DNA from 4 places in the Rhizobium sp. L9 genome. Region 4 is predicted to be linked to each of the others. Evidence: predicted binding sites of a transcription regulator. Region 4 holds the regulator's gene; each other region holds the start of a gene.

Region 1 (4,570 bases), on a different contig from region 4:
TCCTGCACCAGCGTCGGCAGCAGCTTATACATCAGCGGCTCCTTGGCGCCGAGAAGCTGGGCGTGCCGCATGGCGCGACGCATGATACGGCGCAGCACATAGCCGCGGCCCTCATTCGACGGCAGCACGCCATCGGCAATTAGGAAGGCCGAGGAACGCAGATGGTCGGCGATGACGCGGTGGCTGGCGCTGCCTTCCGCCTTGACTCCTATCGTATCCTCGATGGTGCCGGTCAGCGTGCGGAAAAGATCGGTATCGAAGACGCTCTGAACGCCCTGAAGGATGCAGGCCATGCGTTCCAGACCCATGCCGGTGTCGATCGACGGACGCGGCAGCGGATTGCGAACCCCCGGCTCGGTCTGCTCGAACTGCATGAAAACCAGGTTCCAAAATTCCAGGAACCGGTCGCCGTCTTCCTCAGGCGAACCGGGAGGGCCGCCCCAGACATTTTCGCCCTGGTCGATGAAGATTTCCGAGCAGGGTCCGCAGGGTCCGGTATCGCCCATCTGCCAGAAATTGTCTGAGGTCGGGATGCGGATGATCTTGTCGTCGGAGAAACCGGCGATCTTCTTCCACAAAGCCGCTGCTTCCTCGTCTTCGGAATAGACGGTCACCAGCAGGCGATGTTTCGGCAGGTCGAAGCCTTCGGTCACGAGCTTCCAGGCCAGCTCGATCGCATTCTCCTTGAAATAGTCGCCGAAGGAGAAATTGCCGAGCATCTCGAAGAAGGTCAGGTGACGCGCGGTATAGCCGACATTGTCGAGATCGTTATGCTTGCCGCCGGCGCGCACGCATTTCTGCGAGGTTGTCGCGGTTGCATAAGGACGTTTTTCCAAACCGGTGAAGACGTTCTTGAACTGCACCATGCCGGCATTGGTGAACATCAGCGTCGGGTCGTTGCGCGGCACGAGCGGACTGGACGGAACGATCTCGTGGCCGTTCTTCTTGAAATAGTCGAGGAAGGTCGACCGGATGTCGTTTACGCCGCTCATTCTATGCCCTTCAATGCTGCCGTAGGCAGATAAATTCAAATCCATCGGCTTTTAACGTTCGCCTCCGCCACTGTCCAGCCGACAAACAAAACCGGCCGCATTCTGATGAGGGAATGCGGCCGGCTGAGATTTCAAATCAAGTTCAAGCGCGAAAATTACATCTCCGCGGCAGCATCGCCGTCATCGGCATCCGGACCACCATTCTGCAGGAAACGATCGGCGATTAGGCCGGCATTCTGGCGCAGCGCCAGCTCGATCTCGCGGGCGAGATCCGGATTGTCACGCAGGAAGGTCTTGGCGTTTTCGCGACCCTGGCCGAGACGCTGGCTGTTATAGGAGAACCAGGCACCCGACTTCTCGACGATACCGGCCTTGACGCCGAGATCGACGAGTTCGCCCGTCTTCGACACGCCTTCGCCGTACATGATGTCGAACTCGACCTGCTTGAAGGGAGGCGCCATCTTGTTCTTGACGACTTTGACGCGGGTCTGGTTGCCGACCACCTCTTCGCGCTCCTTGACCGAGCCGATGCGGCGAATGTCGAGGCGCACAGAGGCATAGAATTTCAGCGCATTACCGCCGGTGGTCGTTTCCGGAGAACCGAACATGACGCCGATCTTCATGCGAATCTGGTTGATGAAGATCACCATGCAGTTCGACTTGGAGATCGACGCGGTCAACTTGCGCAGCGCCTGGCTCATCAGGCGTGCCTGCATGCCCGGCAGGCTGTCGCCCATCTCGCCTTCGATTTCGGCGCGCGGCGTCAGCGCGGCGACCGAGTCGACGACGAGAACGTCGACGGCGCCGGAGCGCACCAGCGTGTCGGTGATTTCGAGCGCCTGCTCTCCGGTATCTGGCTGCGAGATCAGCAGATTCTGCAGATCGACGCCAAGCTTACGGGCATAGACTGGATCGAGCGCGTGTTCGGCATCGACGAAGGCGCAGATGCCGCCCTTCTTCTGCGATTCCGCAATGGTCTGCAGCGCAAGCGTTGTTTTGCCCGAGCTTTCCGGCCCATAGATTTCAACGATGCGGCCCTTCGGCAAGCCGCCAATTCCGAGCGCGATATCGAGACCAAGCGAGCCCGTCGAAACCGTCTCGATCTCGACGACGTTCTCGTTGGAGCCGAGTTTCATGATCGAGCCCTTGCCGAACGACCGCTCTATTTGTGAGAGTGCCGCTTCAAGCGCCTTGCTTTTGTCCACCGATTTGTCCTCTACCAGCCGCAATGTATTCTGAGACATCCGATCCACCTTTAGGTTATTGAAGCCGCTCAAGCAATGTCGAGTTTGTACCCTATTTGTTCCATTCCCGCAATAGGCGCACAAACATTTGAAAGAAAAAGGTAAAACGGTCCGTGTTCTACATTTGTTTTATCGATGCAAAGCAACGGCTTAGACCCTCTGCGCAAGCTTTGCCGCGGCCGGGCAATGAGCATCGATTCGCCCTTCGCACTTTATGATCCCGGGTAAGTTGATGAAAAAGATTCTCGTTCTCGGCGGTGCCCATATCGACAGGCGTGGCCGCATCTCCGGCGAAACGGCGCCAGGCGCCAGCAATCCCGGCACCTGGTTCGAGGAGCCGGGCGGCGGCGGTTTCAACGCGGCGCGTAACCTTGCAAGACTGGGTTTTCACGTGACCATGATCTCGCCGCGCGGCGGCGATCCCTCCGGCGAAATGGTCGGCGAAGCTGCCGATTTCGCCGGAATCGACGACCGGCCCTTCGTCTTCCTCGACCGCAAGACACCGAGCTATACGGCGATCATCGAGAAGAACGGCGACCTCGTGATCGCCCTTGCCGACATGGATCTCTACCGTTTCTTCGTGCCGCGGCGCCTGTCCATCCGCTGGGTGCGCGAGGCCTTCGCCGCCCATGATTTCATTCTCGTCGACGCCAATCTGCCGGAAGAGACAATCGCGGCGATCGTCGCCAAGGCGAACTCCCTGGCCAAACCCGTTGCGGCCATCGCCATCTCGCCGGCCAAGGTGGTCCGGCTGAAACCCTGCATTAGGGATATCGATTATCTGTTCCTGAACGAGGCCGAAGCCGCCGCCGTTACCGGCTTGCAGCCGGAGGATTCGGGCGGTTGGCCGCCGCTCCTGAATGAGATCGGCATCAGAAACGCCGTCGTCACCCGCGGACGGCGCGAGCTCGTTGCGATTTGCAAAGACCGCGCCGTGGCGCTGCAGCCGCCAATCGCCGGAACCGTCGCCGATGTTACCGGCGCCGGCGATTCCCTTGCCGCCGGCACGCTCGCCGCCTTGATATCAGGCCTGCCGCTTGAGGAGGCCGTTCGCTACGGCGCGGCGGCGGCAGCGCTCACGGTGCAGTCACGGCACGCCGTCAACGAAAATCTGACTCCGGATCTCTTGAATGAGGCGCTTGCCCTTGTTCCCAAGGTCAGAATTCTGCATTGAAGCGGCTGAATTAAAGAGTTGAGCAAGATGCCGTTTCGAAAGCCGCCCACGCTTTTGGTATCATGCTCTGCCGATCACAGGACAAGACCATGACCAAGCCCATCTCCCCTCTTCTGCCGATCGCCTATTCGAAGGAGGTCGCCAGCGCCAAGCAGCGCGGCGCGCCACTGGTGGCGCTGGAATCGACCATCATCACCCATGGCATGCCCTATCCCGGCAATATCGAAATGGCGCGCAGCGTCGAGACGATCATTCGCGAACAGGGCGCGGTGCCGGCGACGATCGCGGTCATCCACGGCACCCTTCATATCGGCCTTGAAGCTGCGCAACTTGAGCAGCTTGCCAAGGCAAAGGAGGTCATGAAGGTGTCACGCGCCGATCTCGCCTTCGCGATCGCCGAACGGCGCACCGGCGCAACGACGGTTGCTGCGACGATGATCGCGGCGGCCCGCGCCGGCATTCGTGTCTTTGCCACAGGCGGCATCGGCGGCGTGCATCGCGGCGCCGAGGAAAGCTTCGATATATCAGCCGATCTTGAGGAATTGGCGCGCACCGACGTTATCGTCGTCTGCGCCGGCGCCAAGGCGATCCTTGACATTCCAAAGACGCTTGAAGTGCTGGAGACCCGCGGCGTACCTGTGGTCACCTATGAGAGCGAAGAATTCCCCGCCTTCTGGTCGCGTTCATCAGGTATCCGCAGCCCGCTCTCGCTGAACAGCCCGGCGGCCATCGCCAATTTCCAGACGGTGCGCGAACAGCTCGGCATCGACGGCGGCATGCTCGTCGCCAATCCGGTGCCGGAAGCCGACGAAATCGCGCGTGAGGAGATGGAGATCTATATCGAGCGGGCGCTTGATAGTGCCGAACGCGACGAAATCACCGGCAAGGCGGTGACGCCTTATCTACTCTCGACCATTTTCGACCTGACGGACGGCCAGAGCCTGAAGACGAATATCGCGCTGGTGGAAAACAATGCGCGGCTTGCGGGAGAGATTGCCGTGGCGTTGGGTGAGTAATTGGTGGATTCGTTTTATCGGCTTGAGGATTTTCAGAGAGGGTTGGCCGTGTGGCACCCCCTCTGTCCTGCCGGACCTCTCCCCCACTAGGGTGGAGATCGGCAAGAAGCCGGACCATCGTTCCCTCGCCACAGTAGCGGAACA
Region 2 (4,570 bases), on a different contig from region 4:
CATCACGCCGATGGGCGTCAATCCGCGCGTCAAATCCTATAAGATTTCCGGCCTGTTCGAGATCGGCATGTCCGAATACGATTCCTCGATCATCTTCATGCCGCTCGAGGAAGCGCAGCTCTACTTCAATGCCGCTGGGCTGGTGCAGTCGATCGAGCTCTTCGTCGATCATCCCGATGATATCGACGCCCTGAGGCCGAAGGTGGAAGAGGCGGCCGGCCGCCAGATCAACCTTACCGACTGGCGTCAGCGCAACCAGACCTTCTTCTCCGCACTCCAGGTCGAGCGCAACGTCATGTTCATGATCCTGACGCTGATCGTGCTCGTGGCGGCGCTCAACATCATCTCCGGCCTCATCATGCTGGTGAAGGACAAGGGCAGCGATATCGCCATCCTGCGCACCATGGGCGCCAGCGCCGGCGCCATCATGCGCATCTTCTTCATGACCGGGGCGGCGATCGGCATCGTCGGTACCCTTGCCGGTGTGCTGCTCGGCGTTCTCGTCTGCGTCAATATCGAATCCATCCGCCAGTTCTTCTCCTGGATCTCCGGCACGGTGATCTTCAATCCGCAGGTCTATTTCCTCAGCCAGCTGCCGGCCGAGATGGATATCGGCGAAACGATCTCGGTGGTCGTCATGGCGCTCAGCCTCTCCTTCATCGCCACCATCTTCCCGGCATGGCGCGCCTCCAGGCTCGATCCGGTGCAGGCCCTGCGCTACGAATAAGGAATGCCGCATTCATGAACCGCAACGTCGTCCTCAAGCTTACCGGCGTCGAGCGCCATTACGGGCAGGGCGATACGCTGCTCACGATCCTGAAGGGTGCGGATTTCTCGCTGTCTAAAGGGGAAATCGTCGCCCTTGTCGCCCCCTCCGGCACAGGCAAGTCGACCCTGCTGCATGTCGCAGGCCTGCTCGAGCATCCCGACGGCGGCGAGGTTACCATTAACGGCCTTGCCTGCGATGGCCTTTCCGATGAGAAGCGCACGGCGATCCGCCGACGCGAGATCGGCTTCGTCTATCAGTTCCATCACCTCCTGCCGGAATTTTCCGCGCTTGAGAACATCATGATGCCGCAGCTGATCGCCGGCCTGTCCTGGAAGGAGGCCCGGGAGCGAGCCGGCCAGCTTCTCGATTATATGCGCATCGGCCATCGCGGTTCGCATCGCCCGGCTGAACTTTCCGGCGGCGAACAGCAGCGCGTCGCGATCGCCCGCGCCGTCGCCAATGCGCCGACGCTGCTTCTTGCCGACGAGCCGACCGGCAATCTGGATCCGGAAACGGCAAGCTACGTCTTCGATGCGCTGGAGGCGCTGGTGCGCCAATCCGGCCTTGCCGCCCTCATAGCCACCCACAACCATGAACTTGCCGGCCGCATGGATCGGCGCGTCACGATTTCGGACGGCAAGATCGTCGACTTTTGAGACGGCTATCCATGGCTGTTTGGTTGACCACCTGCCCCTCACCCTAACCCTCTCCCCGTAAACGGGGCGAGGGGACTTGCCCAGCGAGAGGTAGGTGGGGAACGGAGGGGTAAGGCCATCTCCCTTCGCCCCGCAAGCGGGGAAAGGGTGCCGGCATGCGGATGAGGGGCTGATCTCGCCGACCTCCTGGTCGGACATCAGAGAATAACCAGCCCACCGCGATAATCGAGCACATAGGCCTTCCGCTCCTCGACCATGATGCATTCCTGGCCGCTGAATCCCTCGCAGCCGCCTTCGCTGCGGTCGACATAGCGGCCGAACGGATGATCGAATTCCATTCCGCCAAGAAAGCGGCCCTCCCGATACATTGCCGACAGCGCCGCCTTGATCACCGTTCCGGCGGCACTGCCGTCGATCAGATCGGACGCGACGACGCGGCCGAAATAATTCATCACCCAGACGGGTTCGCCGGCCAACCACACCACTTCCTGGCCGGCGAAATCGGTGCCGCCGAAGTAGCTGTCGAGATAGGACCAGTCGCCGCGCTCGTAGCCGATATCGTGAGCGCCCGGCCGGCAGGGCGGGCGAGGCACACCACCGCCGACATAGGTCGCGGCCTTCGCCTCTACGATGAAGTCGTTCAGCATCACGGTGTCGAGCATTATCATCTTCCTCCTGCCTCATCTGATACGGATATAGCAGAACGGTGAGAACATAAGAAGAACAAAAGAGTGCATCGCTCGATCGCCTTGGGGCAGGTTCATCAGACATCGAATGCGCTGTACGGATCCGTTCGGCAGGCGATGTCGAGCCGGTCGCGGAGCATGTTCAAAGCCAGCGCCGAAAGCGAGGTTCGATTCGCAGTCCGGAGCCGGCATTTTCAAACGCAAGCGCAAAGGAAAAGATTCCTGTTGACATAGGAACATAGATGGAACAGATTGAAAACATAACGAGTAAAGGAGAGCCAGATGACTGACATGATCCGTGATATCGCAGCATTCACCTCCATCGCAATGTTCGTTGCCAGCTTCTCGCTGATCGTCATCGCGATCTAAAGTTTTCAGGGGATCGCATGGCAGTCATGCGGTTCGCAAGCGGGTCTTCTTCTGGACATCATTGCCCTCAATGCCGACAATGCATCCGATTCATTTCGGCTGATTGGGAAGGCATATCATGGCGGAGACGGAAAAGGGTTCAATGGGTGAGGCGACCGGCGGCACGCCGGGCTTCATCCACCTGAGGGTCCACTCCGCCTATTCGCTTCTTGAGGGTGCGCTGCCTCTGAAGAAGATCCTCTACAAGGCGACCAGCGACAGTCAGCCTGCGATCGCCATTACCGACACCAACAATCTCTTCGTCGCCCTTGAATTCTCCCAGAAGGCAATGGACGAGGGCCTGCAGCCGATCATCGGCTGTCAGGTCTCCATCGACATGGAAGACGGATTGGAAAGTGAGAAGCGCGGCGGTCAGCAGGCCCTGATCAAGCTGCCATCGATCGTTCTACTTGCCGCGACGGAGGCCGGTTATGAAAGGCTGGTCGATCTCGTCAGCCGCGCCTATCTCGGCGGCGATAGCAACCAGGCCATACATGTCAGAGCCTCCTGGCTGGGAGAGGCAGGCACGGAAGGTCTGATCGCCTTGACCGGCGCCCTGACCGGACCGGTCGACGCGGCTGTCAGGGAAGGTCATCCCGGCCAGGCGGAAGCCCGGCTGCTTGCGCTGAAGCGTCTCTTCGGCGACAGACTCTATGTCGAACTGCAGCGGCACGGCACCTACGACAAAAGGCACGAGCAGAAGATCGTCAGGCTTGCCTACACGCATGACCTGCCGCTCGTCGCCACGAACGAGGCCTTCTTTCCGACCCGCGACGATTACGACGCCCATGATGCGCTGATGGCGGTTGCGCATAACGCCATCGTCTCCGACGACAGTCGCTTTCGCCTGACGCCGGATCACTACCTGAAGAGCCGGGCCGAGATGGCCAAGCTCTTTGCCGACCTGCCGGAAGCGCTTGAGAACACGATCGAGATCGCCAGGCGCTGCTCCTTCGTGTTGAAGACAAGAAAGCCGATCCTGCCGCGCTTCACTGGCGCCACCGACGATGCCGAGGAGGCCGAACGCGCCGAGGCGGGCGAATTGCGCCGCCAGGCGGTGGAAGGGCTGGACATGCGGCTTGCCACCCTCGGCATGTCGCCGGGTTACGAGGAAAAGGATTACCGCGAGCGGTTGGAGTTCGAGCTCAGCGTTATCGAGCGCATGCGCTTCCCGGGTTACTTCCTGATCGTTTCCGACTTCATCAAGTGGGCCAAGCAGCATGATATTCCCGTCGGTCCCGGTCGCGGTTCGGGCGCCGGTTCGCTCGTCGCCTATGCATTGACCATCACCGACGTCGACCCGCTGCGCTTCTCGCTGCTCTTCGAGCGCTTCCTCAATCCGGAACGCGTCTCGATGCCTGACTTCGACATCGACTTCTGCCAGGACCGTCGCGAAGAGGTGATCCGTTACGTTCAGGCGAAATATGGGCGCGAGCAGGTGGCGCAGATCATCACCTTCGGTTCGCTGCAGGCGCGCGCCGCACTTCGCGACGTCGGCCGCGTGCTGGAAATGCCCTACGGTCAGGTCGACAAGATCTGCAAACTCGTGCCGAACAATCCGGCCAATCCGACGCCGCTCTCTAAAGCGATCGAAGAGGAGCCGAAGCTGCAGGAGGAGGCGGCGAAGGAACCGGTGGTGGCGCGCCTGCTCGACATCGCCCAGAAGATCGAAGGGCTTTATCGCCACGCCTCGACGCATGCCGCCGGTATCGTCATCGGCGATCGGCCGCTGTCCAAGCTGGTGCCGATGTATCGCGATCCGCGCTCCGACATGCCGGTCACCCAGTTCAACATGAAATGGGTGGAGCAGGCCGGCCTCGTCAAGTTTGACTTTCTCGGCCTGAAGACTCTGACGGTGCTGAAGGTCGCCGTCGATTTCGTCGCCAAGCGCGGCATCAAAGTCGATCTTGCGGCCATTCCTCTCGACGACAAACCGACCTACGAGATGCTGTCGCGCGGCGAGACGGTCGGCGTGTTCCAGGTGGAAAGTGCCGGCATGCGCAAGGCGCTGATCGGCATGAAACCGGATTGCATCGAGGACATCATCGCGC
Region 3 (4,570 bases), on a different contig from region 4:
TTGTCGTCGAGATCGGCAAGCGTGCGGGCGACCTTGAGGACGCGGTGGTAGCCGCGGGCGGAGAATTTCATCTTGTCGGCGGCATCGCGCAGGAGCTGCAGGCCGGCGGCATCGGGTTCGGCGAGCTTTTCGATCATCGCGGTGGAGCAGCGGGCATTGGTGCCGATATCCCCAGCGCCGGCGCGCTCGAAGCGCTCCTGCTGGATCTCGCGGGCGCGGGCGACGCGGCGGGCAACGTCGGCGCTGGCCTCGGCCGCCATCGGACGGATGAGGTCGGCGGCGGAGACGGCCGGCACGTCGATGCGGATATCGATGCGGTCCATCAGCGGTCCGGAGATGCGGGCCTGATAATCGCTCATGCAGCGCGGGCCGCGGGCGCAGGTATGGCCGGGCTCACCGGCCATGCCGCAGCGGCAGGGGTTCATCGCCGCGATCAGCTGGAATTTTGCCGGATAGGAGACCCGGTGATTGGCACGCGCGATGACGCATTCGCCGCCTTCGAGCGGCTGGCGCAGCGCATCGAGCGCCTGCGGCGTGAACTCGGGAAACTCGTCGAGGAAAAGCACGCCGTGATGGGCAAGCGAGGCTTCGCCGGGACGGGCGCGCAGCCCGCCGCCGACAAGGGCGGCCATGGTGGCGGAGTGGTGCGGGGTGCGGAAGGGCCGGCGATCGGAAAGCTTGCCGCCGGTGAGTTGGCCGGCGATCGAATGGACCATCGACACTTCAAGCAGTTCGGCGGCCGAAAGCGGCGGCAGGATCGACGGCAGGCGCGACGCCAGCATCGATTTGCCGGAGCCGGGAGGCCCGACCATCAGGAGATTGTGGCCGCCGGCAGCCGCCACCTCGAGCGCGCGTTTGGCGCTTTCCTGGCCCTTGATCTCGGCAAGGTCGGGCAAGTTGGCGGCATTGGCGCGGATCGACGGTTCCGGCCTAGACAGTACCTGCGTGCCGCGGAAATGATTGGCAAGGGCAATCAGGCTGCGCGGGGCGAGAATATCGACCTCGGCGCCGGCCCAGGCGGCTTCCGCGCCGCTTTCGGCCGGGCAAATCAGCCCCTTGCCGAGCGCATTGGCGCCGATCGCGGCCGGCAGCGCGCCAGCGATCGCGGCGATCGTTCCGTCGAGGTTGAGTTCGCCGACGACGACATAATCGGTCAGCGCGTCGCCAGGAATGGCGCCGAGCGCCGCCATCAGCGCGAGTGCGATTGGCAGATCGAAGTGTGAGCCTTCCTTCGGCAGATCGGCGGGCGCCAGATTGACGGTCACCCGTTTGCCCGGCAGCGCAAGGCCGGAGGCATGAAGGGCGGCCTGCACGCGCTCACGGCTTTCGGCCACCGCCTTGTCGGGCAGGCCGACGATCTGCATGCCGACCTTGCCGGGCGCGATCATGACCTGAACCTCGACCGGCACGCCTTCGATGCCCTGGAATGCCACTGTACTGACACGCGCGACCATATGCCCACCCTTGTCCCGCAAACTCTTAGAGACCGCCCCTGTGGCCGTTGAAAGCCAGCGGTTGCAATCTTGCACGGAAGCAGGACTAAAACAAGAACAATAAAAGAACGCAGGCAGATAATCGGTGGCGGGCGCGGTTGTACCCGATCGCGGCCTCAGCCGCGCTTGCGCTGGATCGCGTCCCAGAGCAGGCTTGCTATATCGGCGCCGCCGAACTTCCTGACCTCGCGGATGCCTGTCGGCGAGGTTACGTTGATCTCGGTCATGTAATCTCCGATCACGTCAATTCCGACGAGCAGGAAGCCGCGTTCCCTCAGCGCCGGGCCGATGCGGGCGCAGATTTCCTTCTCGCGCGGCGTCAATTCGGTCGCCTCGGCGCGGCCGCCGACATGCATGTTGGAGCGGCTGTCATGTTCGGCCGGCACGCGGTTGATCGCACCGGCGAACTCGCCGTCGACGAGGATGATACGCTTGTCGCCCTTGCGCACGTCGGGCAGATATTGCTGGGCGATGAAGGGCTCGCGGAAGAGCTGGCCGAACATTTCCAAGAGCGATGAGAGATTGCGGTCGTCGCGGGTCGAATGGAAAACGCCGGCGCCGCCATTGCCATAGAGCGGCTTCAGGATGATGTCGCCCATCTCGTCGCGGAAGCGGCGGATTTCGGCCGGATCCTTGGTGATCAGCGTCTTCGGCATCAGGTCGGAGAATTCGGTGACGAAGATCTTCTCCGGCGAATTGCGCACCCAAGCCGGATCGTTGACAACGAGCGTCTTCGGGTGGATGCGCTCGAGCAGATGCGTCGAGGTGATATAGGCCATGTCGAAGGGCGGATCCTGGCGCAGCAGCACCACATCCATGGTCGAGAGATCGACGCGCTCGGGCGCGCCAAGCTCGAAATGATCACCCTTGACGTCGCGCAGCACCATGGGCTCGACGCTCGCAAAGAGCTTGCCGTCGCGAAAGCTCAGGCGCTCGGGGGTGTAATGGAAGAGCCTGTAGCCGCGCGCCTGCGCTTCCAGGCTCATGGCGAAGGTGGAGTCACCTGCGATATTGATGCCGGCGACATGATCCATCTGGACCGCTACATTGGTGATCTTGGCCATTTCCGTCCCTCGCTGAATGCCGGACAGATGTAGGTCGGCCCGGCATCAAACGCAACGGTCATCGAAGGCTTGCGCCGGACGCAATTTTCAGGCGGCGATGCCCTGGCTGCCGCCGTTGCGCAGCATGTTGCGCAGACGGTAGGCGATCGCCAAAGGCTTCGGGAAAGGCTTGCGCAGGAAGGCAACCTTGCGGACGTAAGTGTCGACCCGCCAGCTCGCCCAGGTTCCACCGGCGAAAAAGGCGACGTCGCCGGTGCGCAAGGTTCGTTCCGTGCCATCCTCGGCGGTGATGTGGACCTCGCCTTCGAGGATCATCACGGTCTCGTCCCAGCCGAAATACCAGCGGAATTCGCCCGCCGTGCAGTCCCAGATTGCTGTCAGCGATGCCTCGTCATGGCCGCGCGAATGTTCGGCGGTGCGCGCCTGCGGATTGCCGCTGATGATCCAGTCGGGATTGATCGGCGTCGATTTCAGCGGCAGATGGTCGCTCGCATGGGCGACGAAGGATTTCCCGGCCGGCTTCAGCGCAATATACGGCACCGAGCGCGCCGCTATGGCGACCGCGCTTGCGAGCATCATCTTCAAGGCCACGCAACAACCCCCAAATCTCAACCCCTATTGCGACGGTGGGTAGCAGAAAGTCGTAAGGAGCTCGTTCAACGGGGGACTAAAATTTTAACAATCCGGAAACTCGACCGGGCTGAAAGCGCTCAGAAGGCGTCGGGAAAGTGCCGTGGCAGCCGGCCGGGCATGACCGCGACGATATCGTAGCGCTGGGAAAGGCGGGCCTGATCCGCCTGGCGGGCGAGCCACAGATCGCTTGCCGCCCGGATGCGCTTCTGAGCGGCGACAGAGACGGCGTCGATCGCCGCAGCCTCGCCATGGCGGGCCTTGACCTCGACGAAGACGGCGAGATCGCCCTTGCGGGCGACGATATCGATCTCGCCGAGCCTGGTGCGGTGGCGCAGCGCCAGGATACGGTATCCCTTCAGCATCAGGAAGGCGGCGGCGACATATTCCGACATGCGGCCGCGGCGTAGCGCCTTCCGTTTGATGGCGGTAAGCTCCTTATCTCCCATTGCCGCCCTTCATCTCCAGCAGGCGCTGGTAGAGCGCCTTGCGCGGCAGGCCGGTGAGACGGGCGGCCTCGGTCGCAGCCTTTGCCGTCGGCATCGACATCGAGAGGTCGGCAAGCACGGCTTCGACATCGGCCTCGGATGTTTCGGCTGGCTGCGGCGGACCCACGACGAGGACGATCTCGCCCCTGACGTTTTCCACCTGCTGGTAATGGGCGGCGAGTTCGGCAAGCGTGCCGCGGCGGAATTCTTCATAGGTCTTGGTCAATTCACGGCAGACGCAAGCCGGCCGGGCCGGGCCGAGCACATCGGCGGCGGCAAGAAGCGTGGCAGCGATGCGATGGGGCGATTCAAAAAAGATCAGCGTCGCCGGAGCTGCGGCAAATTCACCGAGACGATCGCGGCGGGCTTTGTCCTTGGCCGGCAGAAAGCCGGCAAAGAGGAAGGCGTCGTTCGGCAGGCCGGAACCAACCATGGCGGCGAGCGGCGCCGAGGCGCCTGGAATGGGAATGACGCGGTAACCGGCGGCTATCGCCTGCCGAGCCAGCCGATAGCCGGGATCGGAGACGAGCGGCGTGCCGGCATCGGAGACGAGCGCCACCGAGCGTCCGGCTTCGAGCGCCTGGATGAGCCGCGGGCCGGCTTCATCGGCATTGTGCTCATGGTAAGCGAAGGGGCGGTTCTGGATGCCGTAGCGGTCGAGCAGAACGCGGGTGACACGCGTATCCTCGCAGGCCAGCACGTCGGCGCCGGCCAGCGTTTCCAATGCGCGCAGCGTGATGTCGCCAAGATTGCCGATCGGAGTGGCGACCAGATAGAGCGCCGGCTCCAGCGGCCGCGCCGGCACCGCCATGTTGTGCAGGCGGAAGCTTCGCCTCGTGGCGTCCTCGCCTGTGGTTTGCTCGTTCATGCCCTTTGCCTTCGTGCCGCCGGCGCC
Region 4 (4,570 bases):
GAAGGTCCGTCTGACGGCAGAGGAAGGCCGGGATCTGCAGAACATCGACCACCTTGGCCACCTCGGCGCATTGCTCGGCCGTATGGACGTCGGTTATGACGGGAAAGCCGAATTCCTTCTTGAGGTCGGCAAAGACCTCCATGCCCTTTTCCAGGCCGATGCCGCGTTCAGCCGAGAGCGAGGTACGGTTCGCCTTGTCGAAGGAGCTCTTGTAGACGAGGCCAATGCCGAGCTTGCCGCAAAGCTCCTTCAGCGTGCCGGCGACCATGAAGGCGTGATCCCGGCTCTCCATTTGGCATGGACCGGCGATCAGCGACAAGCGGCCAGTATTGGAAAAAGTGACCTGGCCTTCGCCTTCGCCGATCCTGACTTCGGAATTCGTGTCGGTGCTCATCGTGTTTCCTCGAAGGCGAAGAGCGCACCCTGCCCGGGCGTGGGCTTCACCAGAATGCGATTGTTCTTGCGCGTGTGAATGTGATCCCGTTAGCACCCAAATGCGCTTCTGTCACGGCAAGATCGATGACGGTGAAGAGGATTGCCCGCCCCCGCAGGCCGCGATCGGCTGATGAGACAGCGGTCTCGAAATAGGCCTCCAGCCCTTCCGGCCGTCATCAAGCTGATCTTTGCATTTGATGCCGCGATATTCATGCCGAAACCGGTTTTCTCCACCGCCGCCTGCCCAATCGCGAGCCCGACGAAGGCGGCGAATGCCGCCGGGTCCGGTGCACAAAGTGCGATCTCGGCAATGCCGATCACGCCATTGGCGTGTCTCTCCAGCGCGGCGCGATCTGTAGGGAACGAAGTGATGCGCTGGCAAGTAAAGAGAAAGAAATCGGGGGCGCGCAAATCAGCTGCAAAGGCCAGCTTAAAGCTGCCGACGCTCTCCGAACCGTCCGGCATCCGCATCGGCCGGCTGAACTGCAACATCTCACCGGCGCTCGCGCCGTTGCTGACGAAGCGCTTATGATCGAGGTCGGCATCCTCGCTGAGGAAGGCCAGCGCAGAAAGTCCCTCCTCGCCGCAGCGGAAACGGAAGGCGCGATTGCGGGCGATGAAGACGTTGCCCTGGCGGGCCGCTGCTTCGCTCTCGTCGACACTCGCCACGCCAAGCGGCTCCAGATAGGTCTTGTCGGCGAAAAAGACGCAGGCATTCTCCGTTCCGAAGGGATGGCGCGCATCGGCGGCGACGGTGAAACCGAGCTTGCCGAGCCTCTCACGCGCCAGATCGATATTGACCACGGGCAGCACGACATGATCCAGCGGGTGCGACCTGGCGGAATGCGCGTTCATGAATATCCCTCCTGAAACCGGAAAGAGATGTGCGACAGCACCTCCCTCAATGCAAGACATGTGCGCCAATCCGGCAAATGAAAATAAAAATCTCAGCGAGTTGACGTGAACTTTTACGGAAATTTAGCTACTTGCGGAACACATATGGAACATATAGTGTCCGTTCTGGATTTGTTTCAATCACGGGGTCTAACGTCGATGCTCACGCGCAAACAACAGGAGCTTCTCCTTTTCATCCATGAGCGCATGAAGGAATCCGGCGTTCCTCCCTCTTTCGACGAAATGAAGGATGCCCTGGATCTCGCCTCGAAATCCGGCATTCACCGCCTGATCACGGCGCTTGAGGAACGCGGCTTCATTCGCCGCCTACCGAACCGCGCCCGGGCGCTCGAGGTGATCAAGCTTCCGGAGGCCTATAACCCCAGTCTTCAGCGTCGCGGTTTTTCGCCGAGCGTCATCGAGGGCAGCCTCGGTAAGCCCCAGCCGGTCGCCGCCCCCGCTGCGCCAAAGCCGGTCGCCGACAATGGCAACTCCGTCTCCGTGCCGGTCATGGGACGTATCGCCGCCGGCGTTCCGATCTCGGCGATCCAGAACAACACCCACGATATAGTCGTTCCTTCAGATATGCTCGGCTCCGGTGAGCACTATGCGCTGGAGGTTAAAGGCGATTCGATGATCGACGCCGGCATCTTCGACGGCGACACCGTGATCATTCGCAACGGCAGTACCGCCAGTCCCGGCGATATCGTCGTTGCCCTCGTCGATGACGAGGAAGCAACGCTGAAGCGTTTCCGCCGCAAGGGCGCCTCGATCGCGCTCGAGGCCGCCAACCCGGCTTATGAGACCCGCATCTTCGGGCCCGACCGCGTCAAGGTGCAGGGCAAGCTCGTCGGCCTCATCCGTCGCTATCACTGACGCCGGATGGGCTGGAATCGGTAAAACGATCATTGCGCCAATCATAGGCGCGATGGCGCATCCATGGTCGCGACAAGGCATCGAAGGCGGTGGTGACCTCCAGGCCGGCATCGGCGAAACGCAATTCGAGCGAGCCGGTCCTACGCAGCGTCTCGCCGGTGAAAAGCGTGCCACCTGAACGGCAGCTGTTGAAACGCAGACGGACCGAGGTCACGACGATATCGGCCGTATCGCAGGCCGGGCCGAGATAGGCGGCATTGTCGATAACGGTGACGATATGGCCATTGCCAAGTCTTGATGTGCACCAAGCCTTCTTGACGCAGGAAAAACGGTTTGCTTCACCGCCTGCTGCGGCTGCCCGCATCGCCGCACTCGCTTCGTTCTGCTGATCGCGGGAAAGCCTGACACGGCGGCCTTCTCCTTCCGGCGGGATGGCCGGACCATCCAGCATCTTCGGCGGATCATGTGTCGGCAGCACCAGCGCTCTCTGCCACTGGTCGAATATGAAATCCGGCGGGTTTTCACGGTTGGAAGCTATTGCCTCAGCCGCGACGACCGCAACCAGACTGCCATCCTCCGAAATCACCAGATCCGGCGGCCGGGGAACCGGCAGAAGCAGCACGATGAGCGTCGAGATGGCGATGATCGATGTGCCGACATGGCGCAGCCGAGTGCGCAGCAGCGTCAGCAGCAGAAAGCCTGCCACCGCCACTGCGAAATACCAGCCGGGCAAGCGGCCGATGCCGATATCACCGCCCCAGCCGGACACCGTCTTGGCAACCGCAATCACCAGATCGAGGCCGAATCCGACGACCTTCCAGAGCGGAGCGTCCAGACCGAAAGGCATGAGCAACATCGCCAACAATCCGGCCGGCATGACGATGAAGGAGATAATCGGCATCGTCGCAAGGTTTGCCGGCAGGCCGTAAGCCGTCAGGCGATGAAAATGCTCGATCGAAAACAATGCGGTGGAAAAGCCGCCGATCAGCGAGGTCAGGAAGACGCCGCCGAAGAAACCGGCGACGGCAACCACCGGCCTGATGATCGGCAGTTTCAGAAAAGCGTTTTCGCGGACACGCCTGTCCTTCCACAACTGATAGCCCGATACCAAGGCCAATGTGGCGGCAAAGGACATTTGAAAGCTCGGGCCCAATACTTCCGAAGGTGAAATGGCGATGATGATGAGCGCGGAGAGAACGACATTGCGCAGGCTAATCGACGGCCGGTCGAAGAAGACGGCAATCAGCATGATGGCCATCATGATAAAGGCGCGCTCGGCCGAAACCCCGAAACCGGAGATCAGGTAATAGGCGGTGACGGCGATGAGCGCGCCGGCAGCGGCGATCTTCTTTGTCGGATAGGCTTGGGCGATGCCGGGAAAGAGGCTGAGCAGCATCCGGAAGCCGACGAAGAAGATGCCAGCCGACAGCGCCATGTTGAGGCCCGAGATCGCGACGATATGGGCAAGGCCGGACTGGCGCAGCGCCTCTGTCGTCACGTGCGATATGGCGCGCCGTTCATCCGTCACCAGGGCAGCGGCAAAGGCGCCGGTATCACCGGGCAGGATCGATCTTATGCGGTCGCCGATGCTGCTGCGCAGCTGGTAGAGCCATTCGAGCAGGGCGTCCGCCGTCGACCTGGCCGCCTGCGGGCCTGCCTCCAAGTCGAGTTTCTCCGGCGCACCATAGAAGAAACCGTTGGCGCCGATGCCGTCGAAATAGGCACCGAAGGAAAAGTCGTTGAGCGCGGGAAGTGCGGGGCCTGCCGGCGGCGTCAGACGTGCCTTGCCGGTGATGACGTCGCCGATCTCGAAAGGCGCATCGGCGCCCCGGACGATCGCGGTGATGCGTCTCGGCGGCCGTTTCAGCTCCGGCGCCTCGGTGCCGGCGACGGCAAGAATGTAGCGCCAGCGCCCGCGCCCGTCGCCTTCCCGCCGTTCGACGCGGCCAGTCACCGTCGTCGTCACGGATGAATCGAGGATCACCGTTGAAGCCCGCCAGCTCTCGAACTGAGCTGAGAGCATGCCGCCGGCGAAAAGTGCCAGCGTCATGAAACTTGCGCGCAAGGCCGGCCGGCTGGGATCGGTGAGGAAAACCGCGGCCGCCGACACCAGCAGGCAGAGCAGCGATGCAACGAGGGGAAAATCCGATGCCGCAAGAAACCAGAAGGCCGAGCCGGCTCCGAGGAAGACCGGCGAGAACAGCAGCAGGCGTCCATGATCGGCCTCTTCGCCAAGCATGCAGGCCCCGGCACGGAGCGATTGCCCGGCGGTGGCCAGCAGCCGACGATGCAATGGGGTCTGCGACTGCGTCCTTGCCGATTGAGTCACCACCGCAGGCGCAGGAAAATCTGGCGGATCGGCAAG

Evidence for each region. Region 4 encodes LexA, which represses DNA repair genes until DNA is damaged. Its sites were predicted from a motif close to TGTTCNNNNTGTGTTCNG; they were not measured.
Region 1: recA (recombinase RecA) is a predicted target of LexA. The motif match lies at 2,351-2,368, and genes of this name have one in related genera.
Region 2: dnaE (DNA polymerase III subunit alpha) is a predicted target of LexA. The motif match lies at 2,344-2,361, and genes of this name have one in related genera.
Region 3: CO660_RS15770 (YifB family Mg chelatase-like AAA ATPase) is a predicted target of LexA. The motif match lies at 1,547-1,564, and genes of this name have one in related genera.

Annotation. Positions count from the first base shown of each region.
Region 1 is NZ_NWSZ01000012.1:65,946-70,515, reverse strand. Features, by position in the region: gene alaS (alanine--tRNA ligase) at 1-992, opposite strand, end outside; gene recA (recombinase RecA) at 1,148-2,236, opposite strand; gene CO660_RS14075 (carbohydrate kinase family protein) at 2,466-3,410, shown strand; gene CO660_RS14070 (pseudouridine-5'-phosphate glycosidase) at 3,500-4,426, shown strand.
Region 2 is NZ_NWSZ01000007.1:37,209-41,778, reverse strand. Features, by position in the region: gene CO660_RS08510 (lipoprotein-releasing ABC transporter permease subunit) at 1-727, shown strand, start outside; gene CO660_RS08505 (ABC transporter ATP-binding protein) at 742-1,425, shown strand; gene CO660_RS08500 (DUF5680 domain-containing protein) at 1,623-2,087, opposite strand; gene dnaE (DNA polymerase III subunit alpha) at 2,599-4,570, shown strand, end outside.
Region 3 is NZ_NWSZ01000013.1:160,220-164,789, forward strand. Features, by position in the region: gene CO660_RS15770 (YifB family Mg chelatase-like AAA ATPase) at 1-1,454, opposite strand, end outside; gene gshB (glutathione synthase) at 1,610-2,557, opposite strand; gene CO660_RS15780 (cupin domain-containing protein) at 2,645-3,148, opposite strand; gene CO660_RS15785 (YraN family protein) at 3,268-3,636, opposite strand; gene rsmI (16S rRNA (cytidine(1402)-2'-O)-methyltransferase) at 3,626-4,543, opposite strand.
Region 4 is NZ_NWSZ01000008.1:69,175-73,744, forward strand. Features, by position in the region: gene kdsA (3-deoxy-8-phosphooctulonate synthase) at 1-394, opposite strand, end outside; partial or broken gene CO660_RS10160 (VOC family protein) at 391-1,290, opposite strand; gene lexA (transcriptional repressor LexA) at 1,489-2,205, shown strand; gene CO660_RS10170 (ComEC/Rec2 family competence protein) at 2,186-4,570, opposite strand, start outside.